Regions from separate parts of the Microbacterium azadirachtae genome, predicted to be linked through region 1. Evidence: predicted binding sites of a transcription regulator. Region 1 holds the regulator's gene; the other holds the start of a gene.

Evidence for each region. The regulator HrcA, encoded in region 1, represses chaperone genes, less so after heat shock. The targets are predictions, from matches to a motif close to TTNGCACTCGNNNNNNNCGAGTGCNAA.
Region 2: a site for HrcA is predicted at 1,330-1,356, ahead of groL (chaperonin GroEL). Genes of this name have one in related genera too.

What each region holds. Positions count from the first base shown of each region.
Region 1 covers NZ_CP099706.1:1,595,589-1,603,279, forward strand. Annotated here, with positions in the region: gene NFX31_RS07530 (LysR family transcriptional regulator) at 1-458, opposite strand, end outside; gene NFX31_RS07535 (DMT family transporter) at 557-1,492, shown strand; gene NFX31_RS07540 (DUF1990 family protein) at 1,539-2,189, shown strand; gene hemW (radical SAM family heme chaperone HemW) at 2,203-3,447, shown strand; gene NFX31_RS07550 (carboxylesterase/lipase family protein) at 3,475-4,914, opposite strand; gene hrcA (heat-inducible transcriptional repressor HrcA) at 5,013-6,047, shown strand; gene dnaJ (molecular chaperone DnaJ) at 6,094-7,200, shown strand; gene NFX31_RS07565 (16S rRNA (uracil(1498)-N(3))-methyltransferase) at 7,205-7,691, shown strand, end outside.
Region 2 covers NZ_CP099706.1:2,637,083-2,644,773, forward strand. Annotated here, with positions in the region: gene groL (chaperonin GroEL) at 1-1,293, opposite strand, end outside; gene NFX31_RS12490 (LytR C-terminal domain-containing protein) at 1,412-2,017, opposite strand; gene NFX31_RS12495 (DUF3263 domain-containing protein) at 2,080-2,337, opposite strand; gene msrB (peptide-methionine (R)-S-oxide reductase MsrB) at 2,445-2,861, shown strand; gene NFX31_RS12505 (nitroreductase family protein) at 2,858-3,391, shown strand; gene NFX31_RS12510 (DMT family transporter) at 3,388-4,347, opposite strand; gene NFX31_RS12515 (SOS response-associated peptidase) at 4,462-5,094, shown strand; tRNA gene NFX31_RS12520 (tRNA-Thr) at 5,117-5,189, opposite strand; gene NFX31_RS12525 (DsbA family protein) at 5,272-6,234, opposite strand; gene NFX31_RS12530 (ABC transporter ATP-binding protein) at 6,516-7,619, shown strand.

The sequences.
Region 1 (7,691 bases):
CCGGGGCCGAGGTCGCCGTAGCCCAGGACGACGTCGGCGGTGTGCGTGCGGACGAAGCGGCGCAGGCTGTCCGTGCGGTGGAACCGGAAGCGCACCCGTCGCTCCGGGTGCCGGGCGAACAGCACTCCGCTCACCGTCTGCAGGACCGAGGCGTTGGCCATGTCGGTCGATGCCACGACGATGTCGTCCTCCGGAGTCCCGAGGATGCGGTCGAGGGCCTCGTCGTGCAGGGCGACGATGCGATGCGCGTCGCGCACGAGGGACTCACCGGCGACGGTGAACGCGATGCTCCGTCCGCGGCGTTCGACGAGCGCGACGCCGAGCGTCGCCTCGAGCCGGCGCAGGTGCGCCGAGACCGTCGGCTGCGACACGTGCAGGGCCGAGGCTGCCCTGCCCACGCCGGCGAACGCGGCGACGGCGACGAGGCTGCGCAGCTCGGCGATCTCCATGCTGCTCATGCGTCCATCCTCCGGCACGTGGCGTCCGGGAGGTGAGTATCCATCAGGATTCGTGATGTGATGCGTGCGCCGTGGTGAGCGCGGGAAAGCCTGACGGCATGACCAGATCGACCATCGCCGTGTCCGCCTGCGCCATGGTGACGCTCTATGCGGTGAACTACGCGCTCACCGCGCTCGCGCTGCGCACGATGAGCCCTTTCCTGCTCCTGCTGCTGCGCTTCGGCATCTCCGTCGTGGTGCTGTTCGTCGTGTGCGCGCTCCTGCGCGCGCCGATACCGCGCGGACGTCTCCTCGGCGCCGCCGCCGGCGCGGGGCTGCTGTCCCAGGCCGGTCAGTTCGTCGGCGCGTACTGGGCGCTCGGGCACGGCGTCGGCGCCGGCTTCACCGCACTTGTGATCGCCATGAACCCCGTCGTCACCGCGGTGCTGTCGCGGCTGATCCTGCGTCGACGCAGCTCGCGCCGTGCTCTGCTCTCGGTCGTTCTCGGCGCGGCGGCGGTGCTCGTCGCCTGCCTGCCGATCGTGCTGTCGGATCCGCGGATCGGCGCGATGATCCTCGCGGTCGGCGGATCCCTGCTCGCGGTCTCGCTCGGTGCCCTCTGGCAGGGACGATCGCTGCGCACCGTGCATCCGGTGATGTTCACGCTGATCGGCGTGCTCGTGTCCGTGCCCGTGACCGGTGCGCTCGTGTGGACCGAACCGCCCCGCCCGCCCGCGGATCCGGCGTCCTGGGCGCTGCTCGGCGGGATCGTGGCGATCGGTCTCGCGGGCACCACTCTGTACTCGGCGCTCGTGCGCGCCGTGGGCGCCGATGCCGCGTCCATCCTGTTCAGTGTGATCCCGGCGGCCACGGCCGTGGCCGCGCTGATCGTGCTGGGGGAGCCGCTCACCGTCGCGGGCGTGATCGGGCTGGTGCTCGGGGCGGCCGCCTCCGTGCTGCGACTCGGCGACGAACGACCCGCCGCGGCGGATCCGCCCGCCGAGGCGGCGGAGGACGAGTCGCGCGTGCCCGCGCGCTCAGCACCTCAGCCTTAGGAGAACCTGAGTGAGTGAGTCGCGCCCGGCCAGTAGTCTGGTTCTCATGCGTCGCGGGACATTCCGAGAAGGAACGGTGGACTATGCCGCCGTGGGCGCGACCCACGCGCCCGACCTGATGCAGTATCCGCCGGAGCACAGCATCCCGGCCGAGGAGTCCTGGCGGCTCGGCAGCGGTGAGGAACGGTTCCGCACGGCGGGCGACGCCCTGCTGTCCTGGACGGCCCAGCGCGCGGCCGGACTGCAGCTCACGGATGTGCGCCCCGCCTCGAGCCCCGGCTATGCCGGCGTGAGCTTCGATGCGGAGGGGCATCCCGTCGCGCCGAGCAGCACCGAGATCGAACCCCGCTACGACGAGGACGGCACGCCCTGGGCGGGTCCCGGTATGACCCTGAAGCTGCACGGCCGTGTCGGCGGCATGCGCGCCGACGCGGAGCTGCGGGTGATCTCCGTGACCGAGCAGACGCATCGGATCGGATTCGTGCTCGGCACGGTCGCCGGCTCCGTGGTGAGCGGCGAGGAGTCCTTCGACATCGAGTGGAACGACGCCGACGAGGTGTGGTTCACGGTGCGCGCCTTCGACCGGCCCAACAGCTTCCTGTACCGGAGCTTTCCCTACCTCGTGAAGCGCCGCCGGCGCGAGCTGTTCGCCCGCTACCTGCGCGCGATCTCCCCGCTGTACGCGACGCCCGTCTGATGGCGCGGTCCTGATGGCCGGCCCGCTCCCGCTCGGGGATCCGGCGCCGGCGGACGGGCGGCTGCCCGCCGACCTGCGGATCGAGCCCGAGTCCGCGTTCTCCGCGTACCTGCACGTGCCGTTCTGCCGGGTGCGCTGCGGCTACTGCGACTTCAACACCTATACGGCGTCCGAGCTGCGCGGGGCGCGCCAGGACGCCTACGCCGACACGCTGATCCAGGAGATCGCCCTCGCCCGCGAGGTCCTCGCGGAGCGCGGCCCGCTGCGTCCTCTGAGCACCGTGTTCTTCGGCGGCGGCACCCCGACGCTGCTGCCGGCGGGTGACCTCGGGCGCATGCTCCGCGCGGCCGTCGACGCGTTCGGCATCGTCGGCGGCGCCGAGGTCACGGTCGAGGCCAACCCGGACACGGTCACCCCCGCGGTCGCGCGCGAGCTCGCCGAGGCCGGGGTCACGCGGATGTCGATCGGAATGCAGTCGGCGGTGCCGCATGTGCTCGCGGCGCTCGACCGCACGCATCGCCCGGAGAACGTCCGCACCGCCGTGGACGCGGCCCGCTCGGCCGGGCTCGCCGTCAGCGTCGACCTCATCTACGGAGCGCCGGGGGAGTCCCTGGACGACTGGCGTGCGTCGCTCACGACCGCCGTCGACCTGGATCCGGATCACATCTCCGCCTACGCGCTCATCATCGAGGACGGCACCAAGCTCGCGCGCCAGATCCGCCGCGGCGAGGTGCCCGCCCCCGACGACGACCTGCAGGCCGACATGTACGAGCTCGCCGACGCCGTGCTGGCGGACGCGGGGTTCGACTGGTACGAGGTGAGCAACTGGGCGCGACGCGCCGTGACGGGCGCTGCTCCGGGGGAGTGGGATCAGCGGTCGCGGCACAACATGGCGTACTGGCGCGGCACCGACTGGTGGGGCTTCGGGCCCGGGGCGCACAGCCACGTCGCCGGACTGCGGTGGTGGAACGTCAAGCATCCCGCGGCGTATGCGCAGCGCCTCGCGATGGGCGAGTCGCCGGCGGCCGGCACCGAGCGCCCCGACGCGGAGGCCGCACAGCTCGAACGGATCCTGCTGCGCTCGCGGATGGCCGAGGGGCTCCCGCTCGACGCGCTCGCGGCCGACGCGCGGACCAGGGTCGCGGGCCTGATCGCCGACGGCCTGGTCGATGCCGGCGCTGCGCTGCGCGGCACCCTCGTGCTCACGCGGCGGGGACGCCTGCTCGCCGACGCGGTGGTGCGCGCCCTGACCGACTGACGCCGTCCCGCGCGGGCGGCGACGCCGTCAGCCCCTCTCGGCCGGAAGCAGATCCACCGCGGCGGTGCGCCGCTGCGGGCCGACGATCGGGCCGTCGCCGAGCCCGTCGAACAGCGCCGTCGTGCGCTGCGCATCGAACGCGGGCCAGCCCGGATCCCCGTCGCGGATGAATCGCACCCAGGCCGCGTGCATCGCCGTGGCGAGCCGCTGCGGCGGGGTCGTGCCCGCGATCTTCGCCGTCTCCGGATCCGCGAGCCCGTCGAACACGAACGGGATCTCCAGCGCGTGCGCCGCGCGCAGGTCGCGCACCGGGCTCGGCCACGAGAACTCGTACAGGAACGTCGGCGCCCTGCGCGCACGCGCCACCCGCGTCGCCGGGGCGCGCAGCAGCAGGTCCGTCGCGAGCTGGCCGAACACCTCGCCCGTGCTCGCGCCGGGGTGGTCCGCGCGAACGGCGCGGACGGCCGCCGCCCGGATCCGCAAGGCGAGCCGGGCCAGCAGCAGCTGGGACGGGCGGATCGCGTCGAGCGCCGCCGGCGGGAACCACAGCCGGTATTCGTCCGTGTTGGTGCCGATCAGGAGGGGCACGTCCGCGTCGGCGAGCGCCTCCTGCGGCGAGCGCGGCAGCGAGTCCTGGTCGAGGATGAGTTGGAAGCCGGGAGCGCCGCCGAGCGGCGAGGAGCCCGCGGACTGGGTCCGGCGCGCGTCGAGCAAGGCCTCCGGCGTGAGCGCGGAGAACGCGGCGCGGGTCGGGGCGACCTCGAGGAGCTTCGCGAGGCGGCGCGTCACCCTGCCGCCGCGCTTCGCGGTCTGCGCCTGCAGCGGTCCGGACTGCACGATCCCGCCCCGGACGAGCGCCCGGGTGTCCTCCCTGGCGAGCAGGGCGGCGACGAGGGCCCCGCCGGCGGATTCCCCCATGAGGGTGATCCGGTCGGGATCCCCGCCGAAGGCGGCGATCTCCGCGCGCACCCAGTGCAGCGCGGCGACCGCGTCCTGCAGGCCGAGGTTGCGCGGGGCGTCGTCGAGCACCGAGAATCCCTCGGAGCCCAGCCGGTAGTTGATGCTGACGAACACGATGCCGTCCCGCGCGAAGCTCGTGCCGTCGTAGAGCGAGAGGGCCGCGGTGCCGCGCTCGAGCGCGCCGCCGTGGATCCACAGCACCACGGGCGCCCCGGTCGCCCCGGCGGGCGACCAGACGTTCGCGGTGAGGATCTCGTCGCCGTCGATGCGGACGGTCCCGAGGATCTCGGCCGTCGCACCGGTGTAGGGCAGCTGCGGGGCGGTGGGCCCGAAGGCGACGGCCTCGCGCGGGCGCGCCCAGGCCTCGGGTGGCTCCGGGGCGCGGAAGCGTCGAAGACCCGACGGCGCCGCCGCGTAGGGGATGCCCAGATAGCGGTCGATCCCGTCGCTGCGGCGACCGACGAGTTCGCCGGCGGAGATCCTGGTGCGGACGGCCTCGTGATCCATGGGCACATCCTAGGGAGTGTCGTGTCTCGGCCTGCACCCGGGTCGACAGGATAGGATTGGCACTCAGGACGTACGAGTGCCAGCGGTGAGGAGGAGCGATGGTCTCAGAACGCGGACTCCAGGTGCTCCGCGCCATCGTCGAGGACTACGTCGAGACGAACGAGCCGGTGGGCAGCAAGTCGATCGTCGAGCGCCATGCGTTCGGCGTGTCCGCGGCGACGATCCGCAACGACATGGCGCAGCTCGAAGACGAGGAGCTCATCGCCGCGCCGCACACCTCGTCGGGGCGCGTGCCCACCGACAAGGGCTATCGCGTGTTCGTCGACCATCTCGCGCAGGTGCGGCCGCTCTCGGCCGCCCAGCGCAGCGCGATCACGGCCTTCCTCGCCGATCCTGCCGACCTCGACGACCTCATGGTGCGCACGGTCCGGGTCCTCACCCGCCTCACCGGTCAGGTCGCGCTCGCGCAGTATCCGTCCTTCGCCCGCGCGCACGTCACGCACGTGGAGCTCGTCGCTCTCGCCCCCAACCGCCTGCTCATCGTGCTGGTCACGGATGCGGGCGGAGTGTCCCAGCGGATCGTGCCCCTGCCGGTCGAGCTCGACGAGTCCGAGGTCGGACTGCTGCGCGCCGGCGTCACCGAGCTCCTCACCGGCCGCTCGGTGCGGCGCGGCGCGGAACGCGTCCAGGACGCGGGCGAGACCGCGTTCGGGCCGCGCGTCGACGCCGCGAGGGCGGCGCTGCTGCGGGCGGTCGCCGAGGAGCTCGCCGAGTTCCGGCAGGAGCGCCTGGTGATGGCGGGCGCCGCGACGCTGGCCCGTCGCGAGCACGACTTCCGCGGGAGCATCCATCCGCTCCTCGAGGCGATCGAGGAGCAGGTGACGCTGCTGCGGCTCATGAGCGAGATGCGCGTCGACGAGCACGGGCTCGCCGCGAGCATCGGCACCGAGAACGCCGCGTTCGGCCTCGGCGAGGCCTCCATCGTGGCGAGCGACTATCTCACCCACTCGGGGACCGCACGCGTCGGCGTGATGGGCCCCACCCGGATGGACTATCAGAGCAACCTCGCGGCGGCACGGGCCGTGGCCCGCTACCTGTCGCGGCTGCTCGAAGAAGACGAGTCCGGCCGCTGATCGGCCGCAGAACACACGCCGCCGCAGGCGGCCCGGAAAGGCGATGGTGACGGATCACTACGAGGTCCTCGGCGTCTCGCGCGATGCGAGCGAGGACGAGATCAAGAAGGCGTACCGGCGGCTCGCGCGGCAGCTGCACCCCGACGTGAACCCGAGCGAGGAGGCGGCGGAGCGGTTCAAGCTCGTGACGCACGCCTACGACGTCCTCAGCGACGCCGACTCCCGGCGCCGCTACGACATGGGCGGCGACCAGAACGGCAACGGCGGCTTCGGCGGGTTCGGAGGCTTCGGCGACATCTTCGAGACCTTCTTCGGGGGCGGCGGGGCGCGTGCAGCGCGTCCCCGGTCGCGTCGGGAGCGCGGCCAGGACGCCCTCGTCCGCGTGACCCTGGACCTCGCCGACGTCGTGTTCGGCGTGCACCGGGACATCGAGGTCGACACGGCCGTGCTCTGCGAGACGTGCCAGGGATCCTGCTGCGCGGAGGGCACCTCGCCCGTCACCTGCGACATCTGCGGCGGATCCGGTCACGTGCAGCAGCAGGTGCGCAGCCTGCTCGGCAACGTCATCACGACCGCGCCGTGCGGCTCGTGCGAGGGCTTCGGAACCACGATCCCGTTCCCGTGCCAGACCTGCAACGGACAGGGCCGGGTGCGTTCGCGCCGGACGGTCGGGCTCGACATCCCCGCCGGCGTCGAGACGGGTCTGCGCCTGCAGCTGCCCGGATCCGGCGAGGTCGGGCGTGCGGGCGGCCCGAACGGAGACCTGTACGTCGAGGTCACGGTCACGCCGCACCCGCGCTTCAGCCGCGAGGGCGACGACCTGCTGGCGACCCTCGAGGTCGCGATGAGCGACGCCATCCTGGGCACCACGACGACGATCGAGTCACTCGACGGCCCGGTGGAGCTCGAGATCCGCCAGGGACTCCAGTCCGGCGATGTGCTGACGATCAAGGGCCGGGGCATCACGCCCTTGCGCGGCAGCCAGCGCGGCGACCTGCGGGTCGGCGTGCAGGTGCTGACGCCCACGAAGCTCGACCACAAGCAGCGGCAGCTCATCGAGGACTTCGCCAAGCGCACCAAGGCTCCCGAGCCGAAGCTGGCCGAGTTCCACCAGGGGCTGTTCTCCAAGCTGCGCGACCGGTTCCGCGGCTGACGCCATGGCGCTGCACTTCGTGACGCCTGAGGCGACCGGGGCGACGGCCGGATCCGTCGTCTCGCTCACCGGCGCCGAGGCCAAGCACGCCGCCGTGGTGCGCCGGGTGCGGGTCGGCGAGCCGATCACCCTCGGCGACGGCGCGGGTGTCTGGCTCGAGGGGGAGGTCGCCTCCGCGGCGCCGTCGCTCGTCGAGGTGCGCGTGGTGGCGCGTCGCGAAGACCCGCGACCGGATCCGCGGATCGTGCTGGTGCAGGCGCTCGCGAAGGGCGACCGCGACGAGCTCGCCGTGCAGGCGGCGTGCGAGCTCGGCGTGGATGAGATCGTGCCGTGGCAGGCGGTCCGCAGCGTCTCCCGCTGGGAGGGCGCGAAGGCGGCCAAGGGGCGCGAGCGCTGGGCGACGATCGTGCGCGAGGCGGCGAAGCAGGCGCACCGGTCGTGGATCCCCGAGGTCGCCGCGGTCGAGGGCACCGCCGACCTCGTGCGACGCG
Region 2 (7,691 bases), 1.0 Mb from region 1:
CGAGAGCTCCAGACCCGCGAGGGCCTTGGTGCCGGACTGGATCAGCGCGACGCCACCACCGGGGACGATGCCCTCCTCGACGGCCGCCTTCGCGTTGCGCACGGCGTCCTCGATACGGTGCTTGCGCTCCTTGAGCTCGACCTCGGTGGCCGCGCCCGCCTTGATGACGGCCACACCGCCGGCGAGCTTGGCGAGGCGCTCCTGCAGCTTCTCGCGGTCGTAGTCGCTGTCGGTGTTCTCGATCTCGCGACGGATCTGCGTGACGCGACCCTCGATCTGGGAAGCCTCGCCGGCGCCCTCGACGATCGTGGTCTCGTCCTTGGTGACGATGACCTTGCGCGCACGGCCCAGCTCGGCGAGCGTGGTGTTCTCGAGCTTGAGGCCGACCTCCTCGGTGATCACGGTGCCACCGGTGAGGATCGCGATGTCCTGCAGCTGCGCCTTGCGGCGGTCGCCGAAGCCCGGAGCCTTGACGGCCACGGACTTGAAGATGCCCTTGAGCTTGTTCAGCACGAGCGTCGCGAGAGCCTCGCCCTCGACGTCCTCGGCGATGATGACGAGCTCCTTGCCGTCCTGGATCACCTTGTCGACGACGGGCAGAAGGTCCTTGATGTTGGAGATCTTCTGGTTCGCGATGAGGATGTACGGGTCCTCGAAGACGGCCTCCTGGCGCTCCGGGTCCGTGACGAAGTAGGGGTTCAGGTAGCCCTTGTCGAAGCGCATGCCCTCGGTGAGCTCGAGCTCGGTGCCGAAGGTCTGCGACTCCTCGACGGTGACGACGCCCTCCTTGCCGACCTTGTCGATCGCCTCGGCGATGAGCTCGCCGATGGCCGGGTCGGCGGCGGAGATGGACGCGGTGGCGGCGATCTCCTCCTTGGACTCGATCTCCTTCGCGCTGGCGAGCAGCTCCGCGGTGATGGCGGCGACGGCCTTCTCGATGCCCTTCTTCAGGCTGATCGGGTCGGCGCCGGCGGCGACGTTGCGCAGGCCCTCGCGGACGAGCGCCTGAGCCAGGACGGTGGCGGTGGTGGTGCCGTCTCCGGCGACGTCGTCGGTCTTCTTGGCGACCTCCTTGACGAGCTCCGCACCGATCTTCTCGTACGGGTCGTCGAGCTCGATCTCCTTGGCGATGGACACGCCGTCGTTCGTGATGGTGGGGGCGCCCCACTTCTTCTCGAGCACGACGTTGCGGCCGCGCGGGCCGAGGGTCACCTTGACCGCGTCGGCCAGGATGTTCAGGCCGCGCTCGAGGCCGCGACGGGCCTCCTCATCGAAAGCGATGATCTTTGCCATGAGTTCTGTCGTCCCTCCTGGACGTAGACATTGGGTTTAGCACTCAGATCAGTCGAGTGCTAAACCCAGTCTGGCACTCGACCCCTGAGAGTGCAAGCCACGGCGAGCACCACCGCGGTCAGCCCGTGGCGCCGTCCCCGCCCGTGTCCGCGGGAGTCGGCTCGCTCGTGGGCGCGTTCTTCGCGAGATCCCTGCCGATCACCACGGTGAGCTGCTTCTGGCCGGGCACCACGTCGTCCCCGTAGCGGTCGCTCTGCGCGATCTTCGTCGCGCCGAGGAGGGTGGCCAGAGCCTGAGCAGGGGCCTTGTCGGCCTCGGTCTTGTAGTAGACGGTGGTGGTCGGGAAGTCCTGCGTGTCGGCATCGCCCGGCGCCACAGAGCCCGCGGCGAAGCCCGCGTTGACGATCGTGTCCCGCGTCGCCGCCGCCAACCCGTTCACGCCCGTCGCGTTGAGCACGAACACCGCGTAGGTCGTGTCGAGCGCCGGCGGCGCCGAGGTCGCGGTGCGGGAGATCGAGGGCAGAGGCTCGCTCTGGTCGAAGCCGATCTTGCCCATCGTGAGCATCGCGGCGAAGATCCCGACGGCGATCAGCACCACCGTGGCGATCGCCGCCCACAGCAGCACGAACCAGCCGCGCATGCCCGGGTTCTCGGCACGGTGGGCGCCGACGCGTCCCTGCGCGTGCGGGATCACGTCGAATCGGTCGCGGGCGGATTGTGGCATCCCATGATGTTATCCGGCGGGTCCCGTCGGATTCCCTGAACGACAGGCCGACCCGCCGCGGGTCAGCCCGCGGACAGAGCCGTGCGGCCCGCCCGGCGCGCAGCGGCGTCGTCGCGGATCCGGCGCAGCCGGCGCACGAGCATGGGATCCGCCGCCAGGGCCTGCTCCGTGTCGATGACGCGGTCCAGCAGCTGGTAGTAGCGTGCCGGGGTCAGCTGCAGCTCGCCGCGGATCGCCTCCTCCTTGGCGCTCGAGTGCCCGGGACGCCGGGCCTCGAACTCCAGGATCTCGCGCTCGCGGTCGCTGAGGAGGTCGGTCACCTGCCCAGGCTACGTCTGCGACGCCCGCAGGGCGGGGACGACGCGCCCGATGCGCGGCCCGCAGAGCCGGCGGAAGCGGGAGAATGGAAACGACCCCGGGAGGATCCATGTCGCACCGCGTGACCAAGACCGATGCCGAATGGCGTGCCGAGCTCGCCCCGCAGCAGTACGCCGTGCTGCGCGAGGCCGCGACGGAGCGGCCGTGGACGGGCGAGCTGCTCGACGAGCACCGCGCAGGCCTGTACACGTGCGGCGCGTGCGGTGCCGAGCTCTTCCGCAGCGGGACCAAGTTCGACTCCGGCTGCGGCTGGCCGAGCTTCTACGAGTCGGTCCGCCCCGAGGCCGTGGAGCTCATCGAAGACACCAGCCTGGGTATGGTGCGCACCGAGGTGCGCTGCGCCGCGTGCGGCTCGCACCTCGGCCACGTGTTCCCCGACGGCTTCGGCACCCCCACGGGCGACCGCTACTGCATGAACTCGATCGCGCTGTCCTTCCAGCCGGACGAGGGCGCCGCCGAGGCATGAGCGCTCTCGAGGCCGCCCGTCGCCGGCAGTCCTGGTCGAAGGTGACCCCCGAGGCGCCGACGCGCGAGCAGCTGCTCCCGCTCGTCGCCGCGGCCGGCCGCGTGGCGGACCACTCCTCGCTGCAGCCCTGGCGGCTGATCGAGCTGCGCGGAGAGGACCGGATCCGCCTCGGTGAGGCGATCTCCCGGGTGCGCGGCGACGACGAGCCCTCGACCAAGCCGCTGCGCGCCTCCCTGCTCATCGCCGTGGTCGCGAGCTACCGGCCGAGCGAGAAGGTGCCGCGGTGGGAGCAGGAGGCCGTCGCCTCGGGCGTCGCGCACCTGCTCAGCCTGCTGCTGGACGAGGCCGGGTGGGGCGTCATCTGGCGCACCGGCGACTACACCCGCAGCCCCGAGGTGGCCGCGCTGCACGGGCTCGGCGAGGACGAGGCGCTGCTCGGCTGGCTCTACGTGGGCGGCAAGCCCGACCGCTCCCCCGGCTCCCGCCGCACGGTGGATCCGGAGCCGCTGCTGACCGCGCTGCCGCGCTAGACAGCCCCTCCGCGCTCGACGGATCCGCTCTCGCGCCGCCGACGCGGCCAGGGCAGCGCCACCAGCACGGAGAGGCCCGCGGCGAGCACCATCCCGATGACCTGCCACGGCGCGGGACCCGCCGCGGGAGGCCAGAAGAGGTCGATCAGCACCGAGACGACGAGCTGCCCGAGCACGGCGCCCAGCCCCATCAGCAGCACCCCGGTGCGCGCCACGATGACGACGCCCAGCAGGATGTAGGCCGCGCCGAGCAGCCCGCCCAGGTACAGCCAGAGGTCGCCGGGGAACGCGGTCGGGAGCGGGTGCGGTGCACCCCTGACCACCAGGCTCACGGCCACGGACGCGGACAGCACGACCACCCCGCCGAGGAAGCTGATGTACGTGGCGCCGAGCGGCGAGGCGATGCGCTGCCCCAGGCGCCCGTTCACCGCCGACTGGAAGGCGATGCCCGCGCCGGTGAGGAAGGGCAGCACGAGCATCCACAGCGGTGCGCGCGAGAGCACGTCGCCGCCCAGCGAGAACCCGACCGCGACCAGGGCGCACAGTCCGCCGATCAGCCGCCCCGGAGTGATGGCGACCACGCCGGCCGGACCGAAGCCGACCCGGTCGAGCAGCAGGCCGTGCAGGGTCTGACCCGCCACGACGCCGACCGTGAACAGTGCGACGCCGAGGACCCCGGCGACCAGCCCCTGCGTCGACACCGTCAGCGCACCGCACGCGCCGCCGAGCAGCATCCACCAGGGGACGCCGCCGCTGCGCACTCCGCGCCACACCCGGCCCAGGGCCGCCCGGCCGGACCCGCGCAGCAGCACCGGCACGCTCAGCAGCACCAGCCCCACGGCGAAGGACACCCAGCCGGCGAGGACGCCGTTGTCGAGCCGCACGCCGAGCTGGCCGTTCACACGCGCCTGGATCGCGGTCATCGCGCCGATCGCGACCGCTCCGCCGAGCGCCAGCGCGGTGCCGGCACGGGGCGGGCGCGGCGGGCGATCGATCACCGTCCCGAGCCTACTCGGCGCGGATGCGCCGCCGGCCGCGCCGATGTCGGTGCCGCGCGGTACGCTCCAGCCATGTGCGCGAGCTACGGACTGGATCCCCGGTTCAGCGATCAGCAGCTGATCGAGGAGGCCGACGACGAACTGATGGAGGGCATCCGCGCGTGGGCGCGGCGCAACGCCGACGAGGCGGTGCGACCGACCGGACGGCTGCTGCGCAACCTCAATCCGATCCTGCGGCCCTCCGATCCGGCTCCGCTGCTCGAGGAGGCGTGGTGGGGCTTCCTGATCGACGGCAGACCCTCGCGGTTCCCCTCGATCAACACCCGCTCCGAACGGCTGCAGGAGCGCCCCGGCGGGCTGCGCGGCCGGGCGATCGTCCCCGCGACGCGCTGGTTCGAGATGCAGAAGCCGTCGAAGACCTGGCACGAGTTCGCACTGGACGGCGCGCTGTTCGGCATGGCGGCGGTGACGCAGCGCGGCCGCGCCGAAGACGGGTCCTGGTTCACCTGCTATTCGATCGTGATGCAGCCCGCGCCCGAGCGGCTGGCCGGGATCCACGACCGGATGCCGGTGCTGATCCCCGCGGGGTTCGCGAACGACTGGCTGACCGGAGAGCCGACGCGTGAGCTGATGGACGAGGCGCTGCTCGCCTCGTCCGACGCGACCCGGTGGGTGCAGGCCGCCACGATGACGTCGGCGCCCTGAGCGCCCCGCCGGACGGGATCGGAGCCTCCTGCCGGACTCGAACCGGCCACCTGCGGTTTACAAGGCCGCTGCTCTACCAGATGAGCTAAGGAGGCGTACAGCGGTCGCGCTCCACGGCGCGACCGCTCCACAGCGTAGCAAGCGCCCGGCAGGGCCGGTCGCCGTGCGGCCCTGGGATCAGGGCGTGACGGTCGGGCTCGGCGTGGGGGTGATGGTCGGACCGGGCGTCCCGTAGTACGAGTCGCTCGCCACGGACAGCACGAACTGGCTGAACTCGGCGGCGTCCGTGAGGGAGCCGGCGTAGACCTGGCCGTTCACGACGATCGTCGGCGCGCCGCTCAGCGCGGCCTTCTTCGAGCCGGGCAGCGGCCCGTCGACGGCTCGCTGCGTCACATCCTTGACCCAGGAGTCGTAGGTGCCGTCCTCGACGCACCCGCGCATGCCCTCCACGTCCTTGACGCCGCTGTCGACCGCGAGCTTCACGAGCTCCTTGTCGCTCTTGCCGTCCGTGTCCTGCTTGGGCTGATCGATCAGCAGGGCGTGGTTGTAGGCGTAGAAGACGTCGGGCTGCCGCGCTGCGACGCAGGCCGCGGCGGACGCCGCGCGCAGCGAGTACTTGGTGCCGTTGGAGTTGGCCGTGAGCAGCGCGACCGGGTGGTAGGTCACGGTGGCCGCTTCCTGGTCGACCCACGTCGCGAGCTGCTTGGCGTTCGCGCGCTCGAAGTCGCCGGCCCCCGGCGAGAGGTAGTCGACGTACACGTGGATGTCCACCGGGCCGGACGAAGACGTCGGATCCGGGGTCGGCGTCGACGACGCGGTCGCGGACGGCGCGGCGGCGCTGCTCGGGCTGGGCGTCGGAGTGGAGGCGGCGCGGGCCGACGCGAGGTCGCCCTTCGTGACCTCGACGCCGTCGTCCTTCAGGTTCGACGGGCTGAGCGAGGGCTTCGACACCGCCGACCCCACGGCCCACGCCACGGCGCCGCCGGCGGCGCCGACGACGACGATCGCGACCACGGCGATGATCACGCGTCGCATGATCCGGGCGCGGGACTGCTGGGCGTTCACCTGCTGGGCCTTCTCCCGCACGGCCGCACGCGAGTGCGAGGGCGTGGGGACGTTCGGCGTTTCGTCGCTCGACATCGTTCCTCTTGGTTCCTGGGGATGGGCCATCCCGGCGTCCGACCGCCAACGGGCGCGGCACGGCACGGGTTCGATGCTAGCCAGGCAGGCTGAGAAATGCCCAGACGAGGACTGGCCGCTCCCTGCGAGCCCGGAAGCGGAAAGCGCTTCACGGGGATAGACCTCCCCGGACGGCGCATGTCATACTGAACGCGGCCCGACGGCGGGCCACGGCGGGCTCACCCTCGTCGCTTTTTCACTACGGATCGTCCGGCACGTACCTGCCGGTGAAGGAGAAGACAATGGCAACCGTGACCTTCGACGAGGCCACCCGGCTCTACCCCGGCGGCACCCGCCCCGCGGTCGACAAGCTGAACATCGAGATCGCCGACGGCGAGTTCCTGGTTCTGGTCGGCCCCTCCGGCTGCGGAAAGTCCACCTCGCTGCGCATGCTCGCCGGCCTCGAAGAGGTCAACGCGGGCCGCATCCTCATCGGCGACCGCGACGTCACCGACGTCCCGCCCAAGGACCGCGACATCGCGATGGTGTTCCAGAACTACGCCCTGTACCCGCACATGACCGTCGCCGAGAACATGGGCTTCGCGCTCAAGATCGCCGGCGTCGGCAAGGAGGAGCGTGCCGCCCGCGTGCTCGAGGCCGCCAAGCTCCTCGACCTGGAGCAGTACCTCACCCGCAAGCCGAAGGCGCTCTCCGGCGGTCAGCGTCAGCGCGTCGCCATGGGTCGCGCGATCGTGCGTCAGCCGCAGGTGTTCCTCATGGACGAGCCGCTGTCGAACCTCGACGCGAAGCTCCGCGTGCAGACCCGCACCCAGATCGCGTCCCTGCAGCGCCGCCTCGGCGTCACCACCGTCTACGTGACGCACGACCAGACCGAGGCGCTCACGATGGGCGACCGCATCGCCGTGCTCAAGGACGGCCTGCTGCAGCAGGTCGGCTCGCCACGCGACCTGTACGAGAACCCGAGCAACGTGTTCGTCGCCGGCTTCATCGGCTCCCCCGCGATGAACCTCTTCGCCGCCGACCTCGCCGACGGCGGCGTGCAGTTCGGCTCCGAGGTCGTCCCGCTCGACCGCGAGACGGTCAGCGGCGCCACGGGCTCGCAGATCACGGTCGGCGTGCGCCCCGAGGACATCACGGTCGGCCCCGCCGACGGCAAGGGCCTGTCGGTCGTCGTCGACCTGGTGGAGGAGCTCGGCGCCGACGGCTACCTCTACGGGCACACCGAGATCAACGGCAAGCGCACCGACCTGGTCGCGCGCGTCGACGGCCGCAACCACCCGAACGCGGGCGAGACCGTCACGCTGGCCGCGAACCCGGGCCACGTGCACGCGTTCGACCTCGAGTCGGGCGAGCGCCTGAACAAGAAGCCCATCGCGGCTTCCTGATCATCCGATAGCGCGACGCGGCGCGGGGGTTCGTCCCTCGCGCCGCGTCGTCGTCTCCGGGGCGGTCCCGCC